Regions from separate parts of the Nonomuraea sp. NPDC050202 genome, predicted to be linked through region 1. Evidence: riboswitches for the same ligand, from Rfam matches in the RefSeq annotation. Region 1 holds a riboswitch; the other holds the start of a gene.
The links. A riboswitch is a leader RNA that binds a small molecule or an ion and turns the genes downstream of it on or off. The one in region 1 is predicted to bind thiamine pyrophosphate.
Positions count from the first base shown of each region.

Region 1 (5,068 bases):
CGCCGTGGCGCTGACCGTGGCCACGACCCTGCTGATCAAGAGCGGGCGGCTCAAATGGGCCTGGGTGACGGGCGTGCCGCTGGCCTGGGACGTGGCGGTCACGCTGACCGCCAGCTACCAGAAGGTGTTCTCGCCCGACCCGACGCTCGGCTTCTTCGCCCAGCGCGACCGCTACCAGACGGCGCTCGACCAGGGGCAGCTCCTCGCGCCGGCCAAGACGACCGGCGCGATGCGGCAGATCGTGGTCAACTCCACCGTGGACGGCATCCTGGCGGCGCTGTTCGCGATCCTGATCATCGTGGTGATCCTCGACGCCGCCCGCGTGTGGATCAAGGCGATCCGGTTGCGGGAGCCGCTGCCCAGCACGGAGGCGCCGTTCGAGGAGTCGAAGATCTACGCCCCCGCCGGGCTCATCGCCACCCGCGAGGAGAAGGAGATGATCGCCAGGGCCTCCTCAAGCGGCTAGCCACCGTTCCGCGGGCCGCCTCAAGCGGTCAGCCACCGCTCTGCGGGCCGCCCTAAGCGGTCAGCCACCGCTCCGTGGGCCAGCTCTCGCGCCGCCACGCGCTGTCCCAGAACATCCACTCGTACGCCGCCGCCCGGCAGTACGCCTGCGCCATCGCCTCGCGGGTGTCCGGGCCGGCGGCGGCCGCGAGCCGGTCGGCGATGGCCTTGGCCTGCTCGACGGAGGCCGCGAAGCCCGGGTCGGCGTAGGTGGAGATCCACTTGCCGTACGGGTGGCCGGCGGTGTCGCCGACGCGCTCCAGCAGCGCCGTGCCGACGTCCTGGTAGATCCAGAAGCACGGCAGCACCGCCGCCGCGATCACCGGGTAGGGCGCGGTCAGGGCCGTGGCCTGCAGGTACGACGAGTACGCCAGGCACGTAGGCGAGGTGGGGCCCTTGGCGTCGAGCTCTTCGATGTACCCGGCGTGCAACATGCGCTCGGCCGCCAGCGCCGTGTGCGCGCTCTGCGCCCAGAACGCCGCGTCGTCCGCGGCGCTGGCCCGGACGGAGGCCGTGGCCAGCGCCTTGGAGAACGCCTCCAGATAGCGGGCGTCCTGCACCATGTAGAACCCGGACCGCTCGCGGTCGAGGGTGCCGTCGCCGAGGGCGGTGATGAAGGGGTGCTCGTGGACGGCGCGCATCAGCTCGGCCGTGCGCTGCCAGACGTCGTCGCAGAACATGTCCTGTGCGCTCACCAGATGGCGTGGAAGTGGTGGACAGGGCCGTGACCGTGGCCGACGTGCAGGCTGTCGGCCGCGCGCAGCGCCTCGGTGAGGTACGCCTTGGCCGCCCGCACCGCGCCCGCCCAGTCGTCGTGGCGCGGGCGCAGCGCCGCGATGGCCGAGGACAGCGTGCAGCCCGTGCCGTGCGTGTTCCTGGTGTCCACGCGGGGCGCGGCCAGCTCGATCGTGCCCTCCGGCGTCGCCAGCACGTCCACGCACGTGTCGCCGTCGAGGTGGCCGCCCTTGAGCAGCACCTGGCGCGCGCCCAGCGCCCGCAGCCGCTGCGCCTGGTCGTGCATCTCCGCCAGGCTCGCGGCCGGCTTCTCGCCGAGCAGGTCGGCCGCCTCCGGCAGGTTGGGGGTGATCAGGTGCACGCGGGGCAGCAGCGTCTCGCGCAGCGCGGCCACCGCGTCGGCGGGCAGCAGCCGGTCGCCGCTCTTGGCCACCATGACGGGGTCGAGCACGACGTACGCGGGCCGGTAGGTGTCGAGCGCCGCCGCCACCGCCTTGATCAGCGGCGCGTTGCCCAGCATGCCGATCTTCACGGCGTCGGCCGGCACGTCGGTCAGCAGCGTGTCGAGCTGCTGGGCCACGAACTCGGCCGGCACCTCGTGGATGCCGGTCACGCCGGTGGTGGTCTGCGCGACCAGCGCGGTGACGACGGTCATGCCGTACGCGCCGAGCGCGGAGAAGGTCTTCAGGTCCGCCTGGATCCCGGCGCCGCCGCTGGGATCGGTGCCCGCGATGGACAGGACTTTGGGAACAGCGCTCACGGCTGTGACGTCCCTTCGCTAGTACGAGCTAGATCAGGTTCGACGGGTGTGATCTCAGCCCGGCCCTCCGGGCACCCCGCGTCAACGGCCTACTCTAACAGGCGTCGTTGTTGACCACACGTTCGAGGATCGGCATCGTAGGGCGGGTGGCCGCTGATGAGACGCGTGACGGGGTCGATCTGACCAACCTGGACCAGCCGCTGTTCGACGGCGCCGACGCCACCAAGCGCGACCTGGTCGACTACCTCGACGCCGTCCGCGACCGCATCATCCCCGTGCTGCGCGACCGCCCGCTCTCGGTCGTCCGCGTGCGCCCGGGGCAGGCGCCGTTCATGCAGAAGAACCTGCCCAAGTACGCCCCCGACTGGGTGCGGTCGGTGTCCATGTGGGCGGAGGCGTCGCGCAGGCAGGTGACGTACGCGTTGTGCGACGACAGGAAGACGCTGCTGTGGTTCGCCAACCAGCGGGCGGTGGAGTACCACCCGGCGCTGTTCGCCGGCGAGCACGCCACCCACCTGGTGCTCGACCTCGACCCGCCCGAGCACGACGACTCCTTCTCGCTGGCGGTGCGCGGTGCGCTGCTGGTCCGGCAGGCCCTGGAGGACATGGGGCTGGCGGGCGCGGTGAAGACGAGCGGCGCCAAGGGGGTGCACGTGTTCGTGCCCGTGGTGGCGGGCACGGCGATGGACGACCTCGCGGCGGCCACCCGGGCGCTGGCGGCGCGGGCCGAGCGGCTGGACCCGACGCTGGCGACCACGGCGTTCATCCGGGAGGACCGCGAGGGCAAGGTGTTCCTCGACTCCACCCGGGCGGGCGGGGCCACGGTGGTGGCCGCCTACAGCCCGCGCATCCGGCCCGGCGTGCCCGTCTCCTTCCCGCTGGCCTGGTCGGAGCTGGAGCGGGTGTCGCCGCGGGACTTCACCGTGCGCACCGCGCCGGGGCTGCTGAAGGACGCCGACCCGTGGGCCGAGCACATGCCCGGGCCGCAGCGGTTGCCCGCCGACCTGATCGAGGAGGGACACACGATCCCGATCGCCCGCGTGCAGGCGATGCACGAGGGCAAGCGGCGCGCCCGCGCCCGGCGCGAGGAGTGATGTCGCATATTTGCGACAATAGTGGGTCTTCACGCTGATTCTTCGCCGGGTTACGTTCGGGCAGCGGCGCCTCGGGGGGAAAGGCCGCGTTCCTGGTAACCCATGGGGGGACCTGCATGCGAAGAATCATCACCGTCCTGATCGCCGTCCTCGCCTTACCCCTGGCCACGGCCGTGCCCGCGCAGGCGGGCGGCCTCGACGACGCCTTCGCCAAGGTGCTCGTCAAGAAGGTCAAGGGCACCAACGTCAAGAAGCATCTCGACGCGTTCCAGGCCATCGCCGACGCCAACGGCGGCAACCGCGCCGCCGGCACTCCCGGCTACGACGCCTCCGTGGCGTACGTCGAGGGCAAGCTGCGCAGGGCCGGCTACAAGGTCACGCGCCAGCCGATCAACTACGTCGAGAGCTGGAGCGAGAACAGCCCGCCCGTGCTCGACCTCACCGCGCCGACCGCGAAGTCGTACGTGCCCAACGACGACTTCTTCACCTTCCAGCCCTCCCCGGCCGGTGACGTGACCGCCCAGGTCCAGGGCGTGGACCTGACCCTGCCGCCGGCCCCGGCGCCCAGCTCCACCAGCGGCTGCGAGGCCTCCGACTTCGCCGGGTTCGTCCCCGGCCGGATCGCGCTCATCCAGCGCGGCACCTGCCCCTTCGTCAACAAGGTGATGAACGCGGCCCGGGCCGGAGCGTCCGGGATCATCGTCTTCAACGAGGGCCAGCCGGGGCGCACGGACGCCTACGCGCTGGACATCGGCGAGTGGCGGGCCGGGATCCCCATGGTGTTCGCCGACTTCGCCGTGGGCAACGAGCTGGCGGCCACGCCCGGCGCCACCGTCCGGCTCAAGGTCGACGCCAACCTCGTGCTCGGCACCAACGACAACGTGATCGCCGAGAGCCGCTTCGGCGACCCGCGCAACGTCGTCATGGTCGGCGCGCACCTCGACAGCGTGCCGGAGGGGCCGGGCATCAACGACAACGGCTCGGGCAGCGCGGCCATCCTCGAGATCGCTGAGGAGATGGCCCTCGTCCCGACCAAGAACAAGGTGCGCTTCGCGTTCTGGGCGGCCGAGGAGATCGGCCTGCTCGGGTCCGACCAGTACGTCGCGGCCCTGTCGGAGGCGCAGCGCGACCGGATCAGGGTGTACCTGAACTTCGACATGATCGCCTCGCCGAACTACGCGTACAAGCTGTACGACGGCGACGACTCGGACGGCGCCGGCTCGCCCGCCGGACCGCCCGGCTCGGCCGAGATCGAGGAGCAGTTCGAGGCGTTCTTCGGCTCCCGGTCGCTGCCGACCGTGGGCACCGACTTCGACGGCCGCTCCGACTACGGGCCGTTCATCGCCGTCGGCATCCCGTCCGGTGGCATCTTCACCGGTGCGGAGGGCATCAAGACGCCGGAGGAGGCGGCGCTGTTCGGCGGCACGGCCGGCGTGGCGTACGACGTCTGCTACCACCAGGCGTGCGACACGATCGCCAACGTCAACGACACGGCGCTCGACGTGGACTCGGACGCGATCGCGGACTCGGTCGCCAGGTTCGCCTTCAACCTGCGCGCCATCCCGCCCAGGACGCCGCCCCAGGCGGCCGCCCTGTCGGCGGAGTCGACCACCAGCTGACGAGACCCGGCCGGGTGGGGCAGCCCACCCGGCCTCTTCTCGATCTCCGGATCGCGCGGCGCGCCCGCCTCGGCGGCGGGGGTCAGCCCCCGGCGAGCATGACGGCGACGAGAAGTGGAAGTGCCGATTTACGGACCCTTTTCAGGGCAAATAGAGATAGTGCCATGACGGCTCCATGAGGATGCTGGGTGTTCCGGGCCGGTCCTTCTCCGTGGACCGGCCCGGAAGGGCTACCGGGTGATCGCCACGTTGTCGATCCCCGCCTCGACCAGGGAGGCGCCCGAGGCGTCGGCGGCGTCCACGAGGATGCGGACGGTCTGGCCGGCGAACGCGTTCAGGCTCGCCGTGGCCGTGGC
Region 1 is NZ_JBFALF010000036.1:108,169-113,236, forward strand. Features, by position in the region: gene AB0I79_RS50675 (carbon starvation CstA family protein) at 1-466, shown strand, start outside; gene AB0I79_RS50680 (TenA family protein) at 519-1,199, opposite strand; gene thiD (bifunctional hydroxymethylpyrimidine kinase/phosphomethylpyrimidine kinase) at 1,196-1,999, opposite strand; TPP riboswitch at 1,993-2,088, opposite strand; gene AB0I79_RS50690 (ATP-dependent DNA ligase) at 2,146-3,093, shown strand; gene AB0I79_RS50695 (M28 family metallopeptidase) at 3,210-4,712, shown strand.

Region 2 (5,068 bases), on a different contig from region 1:
TGGGCGACCGCGCCCACTGCGCCTCGGTGGTGGAGCAGGCGGTGTCCGAGCTGGGCGGCCTGGACGTGCTGGTGAACAACGTGGCCTACCAGGAGCCCGTGAGCGGCCTGGAGGAGCTGGACGACGAGCAGTGGGAGCACACGTTCGCGGTCAACATCCACAGCTACTACCGCGTCACGAAGGCCGCGCTCCCGCATCTGCGCGAGGGCGCGGCCATCGTGAACACCTCGTCGATCAACGGCCTGCGCGGCAACAAGTCGCTGATCGACTACGCCGCCACCAAGGGCGCCATCAACGCCTTCACCTACTCCATGGCGCAGAACCTGGTCGAGCGCGGCATCCGGGTGAACGCCGTCGCGCCGGGACCGGTGTGGACGCCGCTGATCCCGGCGACCATGCCGGAGGAGAAGGTGGAGAAGTTCGGCAAGCAGGTGCCGATGGGGCGGGCCGCCGATCCGGACGAGATCGCCCCTTCGTACGTCTTCTTCGCCTCCAACCGGCTGTCGTCGTACTACACGGGCGAGGTGCTGGCCCCGATCGGCGGCGAGACGCTGCCGGGTTAGGCCCGGCCCGCGTCCTTGACGGACACGATCGAGGCGGTCTGGAACGTCTTGTGCCCCTTGCCGTCGCCGCCGACGGCCGCCCGGTTGCGAAGACCGGCCATACGAGCAGCGAAGGACACGAGAGATCCTCTCTTCCGGTGGTCGCGGGAATCCCCGGCGCTCGCCATGCCGCGCCGGGCTCACCTGTCACGTTGCCACCGGAAGAGCCGGACACCACGTCATCTCTGTCCAGACCTGCGGTTTCGGACATGGGACAAAGGGTCACTCCACGTAGATGTTGCCGCCGAGCCGGCGGAACTCGGCCGCCTTCTCCGCGTACCCCGCCTGCCTGATCTCGTGGCTGATCCGCATCGAGCAGAACTTGGGCCCGCACATCGAGCAGAAGTGCGCGGTCTTGGCGGGCGCGGCCGGCAGCGTCTCGTCGTGGAACGAGCGCGCCGTCTCGGGGTCCAGCGACAGGTCGAACTGGTCCTCCCAGCGGAACTCGAACCGCGCGTCCGACAGCGCGTCGTCCCACGCCTGGGCCTGCGGGTGGCCCTTAGCCAGGTCCGCGGCGTGCGCGGCGATCTTGTACGTGATCACGCCGGTCTTGACGTCGTCCTTGTCCGGCAGGCCGAGATGCTCCTTGGGGGTGACGTAGCAGAGCATGGCCGTGCCGTACCAGCCGATCATGGCGGCCCCGATGCCCGAGGTGATGTGGTCGTAGCCGGGCGCGATGTCCGTCACGAGCGGGCCGAGCGTGTAGAACGGGGCGTCGTCGCAGAGCTCGCGCTGCAGGTCGACGTTCTCCTTGATCTTGTGCATGGGCACGTGGCCCGGCCCCTCGATCATCACCTGGACGTCGTGCTCGCGGGCGATCCCCGACAGCTCGCCCAGCGTGCGCAGCTCGGCGAACTGGGCCTCGTCGTTGGCGTCCGCGATCGAGCCGGGACGCAGGCCGTCACCCAGCGAGTACGACACGTCGTAGCGGGCCAGGATCTCGCACATCTCGGCGAAGTTCTCGTACAGGAAGCTCTCGCGGTGGTGCGCCAGGCACCAGGCGGCCATGATGGAGCCGCCGCGCGAGACGATGCCGGTCTTGCGCCCGGCGGTCAGCGGCACGTGCGCCAGCCGCACCCCCGCGTGCACGGTCACGTAGTCGACGCCCTGCTCGCACTGCTCGATCAGCGTGTCGCGGTAGACCTCCCACGACAGCAGCTCCGGCCGGCCCTTGACCTTCTCCAGCGCCTGGTAGATGGGCACGGTGCCGACCGGGACGGGCGAGTTGCGCAGGATCCACTCGCGGGTCTCGTGGATGTCGGCGCCGGTGGACAGGTCCATGATCGTGTCGGCGCCCCAGCGCGTGGCCCAGGTCATCTTCTCGACCTCCTCCTCGATGGAGGAGGTGACGGCGGAGTTGCCGATGTTGGCGTTGATCTTCACCAGGAAGTTGCGGCCGATGATCATCGGCTCGGACTCGGGATGGTTGACGTTCGCGGGGATGATGGCCCGGCCCGCGGCGACCTCCTCGCGTACGAACTCGGGGGTGACGCCCTCGCGCACGGCCACGAACTCCATCTCCCTGGTCACCAGCCCGCGCCGGGCGCACCCGACCTGCGTGACCGGCTGCCCCGCCTCCTCGCGCTCGCGGATCCACCGCTCGCGCAGGCGCGGCAGTCCGCGCCGCAGGTCCGGCTCGTAGGTGGGGTCGGTGTACGGGCCCGAGGTGTCGTACAGGGTCACCGACGAGCCGTTCGACAGGTGCACCTGGCGCATCGGCACCCGCAGCTCACCGGTGTAGACCTTGGAAAAGCGCGCGTTCGTCATCGCGCAAACTCCCTTCGCCGGCATTATCCGGAGCAGGTTCTGGCGGTCGGCGGCTGTCAGCCGTCCTCTCAGCCCGGTCCCCACCGGGCTCCCGCGTTGGACGGCGGTGATCGTACCCACGCCCCACCACGCCCGAAACCTCGCCGCGGAGGTTTGGCGATCGCCGTGAGCGGTACGGTCCCCATCAGGGGAAACATGAAGAGATTCGCCGCTGTCGCAGGACTACTCGTCGTGATGGCCGCGTCCGGCGCCACCGCAGCCGCCGGGGACGGCATGGATCAGCACGAAGTCAGCCAGGAACAGTACGACACTCTGATCGCCCAGTGCCGCTACTCCGACACGGGAAAGGCGAAGTGCCGTGCCGCGGTCGAGCGCATGTACCGCGTCGGCAGAGCCGACCCGGCGCTCGACTGCCGGACGTACTCCGGCGTGACCGTCTGCGGCACGCTCAAGCTCAGCAAGTCCGAGCGCAGGTGCGCCCGCGACTCCGAGGCACAGGGGCTGCCGTTCCGCCGTGCCGAGGTGGAGTGTTACGCACTGTCATGATCATCGTAGGTGTGGACGGCTCCCGTACCGGGCTGGAGGCCGCCGGCTGGGCCGCCGCCGAGGCCGAGCTGCGGCAGGAGCCGCTGACCGTGGCGCACGCCGTGCCGAAGTGGGTGTGCGAGGGCGCCGTCCACTACGCCGAGGTGGCGCAGTGGATGCGCGACGGCGCCGAGACCGTGCTCACCGCCGCCTGCGACCGCGCGCGACGCGTGTGGCCGCAGGTGCGCATGGAGCGCGTGTTGCTGCCGGGCGACCCCCGCTCGGCGCTGGTCAAGGCGTCCCAGGAGGCCAAGCTGCTGGTGGTGGGCAGCCGGGGGATCGGCGGGGTGCGGGGGCTGCTGATCGGATCGGTCGCGTACGGGGTGGCGGCGCACGCCCGTACGGACGTCGTCCTGATCCACGAGCCGCCCGCGTACCGGCGCGGTGAGATCGTGGCCGGGGCAGACGGCTCACCCGGTGCCACGCGGGCGCTGGAGTTCGCCTTCGCCGAGGCCGAGCTGCGCGGCACGCGGCTGCGGGCCGTACGGGCCTGGGCCTGGCCCCATCCGGGCGGCTTCGAGCCGGCCTCCCGCGAGAGCGAGCAGGACACGCTGCGTGCGCTGAAGGAATCGCTGGCCGGGCACCGGGAGCGGCATCCGGGCGTGCACGTGATCGCGGAGGTCGTGCACGGGCATCCGGTGGAGGTGCTCAAGGAGGCCTCCATGCGCGCCGACCTGCTGGTGGTCGGGTCGCGGGGGCACGGGCAGCTCGCGGGGATGCTCATCGGCTCGATCAGCCAGGCCCTGCTGCACCACGCGCCGTGCCCGCTCGCGGTGGTACGCCGCTGAAAGTTACATCCGTACTCCCAGGTCAGCACCGCGCCATGATCGTCGCGCTTCCCGGCGCCGAGCCGCCGCTCCTACGATCTGCGCAGGCTTACGACGGGAGAGCACACGATGCGCAGCAAGACCGGCTCCGTGCTGGCCGCGCTGGCGGCCCTGGCCGCGGCGGTGTTATTCGCCACCGCGACGGCCACGGCCAGCGCCGCCCCCATCAGGATCATGCCCCTGGGCGACTCGATCACCGGATCCCCCGGCTGCTGGCGGGCCCTGCTCTGGAACCGCCTCCAGAGCGCCGGCCACACGAACATCGACTTCGTCGGCACCCTCCCGCCGCAGGGTTGCGGGGTGGCCCACGACGGCGACAACGAGGGACACGGCGGCTACCTCGCGACCAACGTGGCCGGCCAGAACCTGCTGCCCGGCTGGCTCTCCGCCACGCGGCCCGACATCGTGCTGATGCACTTCGGCACCAACGACGTGTGGAGCAACATCGCGCCGGCGACGATCCTCGGCTCCTTCACCACGCTGGTGAACCAGATGCGTTCCAGCAACCCGAACATGAAGATCCTCGTCGCCAAGATCATCCCGATGAACCCGTCCTCCTGCGCCGAATGCGCCCAGCGCACCGTGAACTTCAACAACGCCATCCCCGCCTGGGCCGCCGCGACCACCACCCCGCAGTCGCCGATCGTCGTGGTGGACCAGTGGACCGGCTTCAGCACGAGCACCGACACCTACGACGGGGTGCACCCGAACGCCTCGGGTGACCAGAAGATGTCCGACAAGTGGTACCCGGCGCTGGTGGACGCCCTGGCCGGCGGCGGCACCGCCACGCCCACCGTCACCACCACCACGCCTCCGCCCCCGGGTGGATGCGCGGCCACGTACAAGACCACCGGGCAGTGGCAGGGCGGCTTCCAGGGCGAGGTCACCGTCACCAACACCGGAACCACGTCCAGGTCCGCGTGGACCGTGGCGTGGACGTACGCGGGCGGTCAGCAGATCACCCAGCTCTGGGGCGGCACGCTGAGCGCGAGCGGGTCCTCGGTGACCGTGCGCAACGCCTCGTGGAACGGCCTGCTCGCGCCCGGGGCATCGACCACGTTCGGGTTCCTGGGCTCCTGGAACGGCACGAACACCGCCCCCACGCCTAGCTGCTCGTGACGGCGGCCTCGTTGCTCGTAACGGGGGGCTTGTCGCCCGTGGCGGCGGCCCCGTCGCCCGTCATGGGGGCTTCGTCGCCCGTCATGGGGGCTTCGTCGCTCGTCACGGGGGCTTCGTCGCTCGTCACGGGCGCCAGGCGGGGCGCTGCCAGCCGTACGTAGTCGTCGG
Region 2 is NZ_JBFALF010000033.1:94,766-99,833, forward strand. Features, by position in the region: gene AB0I79_RS48675 (SDR family oxidoreductase) at 1-563, shown strand, start outside; gene thiC (phosphomethylpyrimidine synthase ThiC) at 825-2,369, opposite strand; TPP riboswitch at 2,362-2,474, opposite strand; gene AB0I79_RS48685 (hypothetical protein) at 2,565-2,915, shown strand; gene AB0I79_RS48690 (universal stress protein) at 2,912-3,742, shown strand; gene AB0I79_RS48695 (cellulose binding domain-containing protein) at 3,851-4,900, shown strand; gene AB0I79_RS48700 (YbaK/prolyl-tRNA synthetase associated domain-containing protein) at 4,887-5,068, opposite strand, start outside.
Region 2: another riboswitch for thiamine pyrophosphate. It lies ahead of thiC (phosphomethylpyrimidine synthase ThiC); the one in region 1 lies ahead of thiD (bifunctional hydroxymethylpyrimidine kinase/phosphomethylpyrimidine kinase).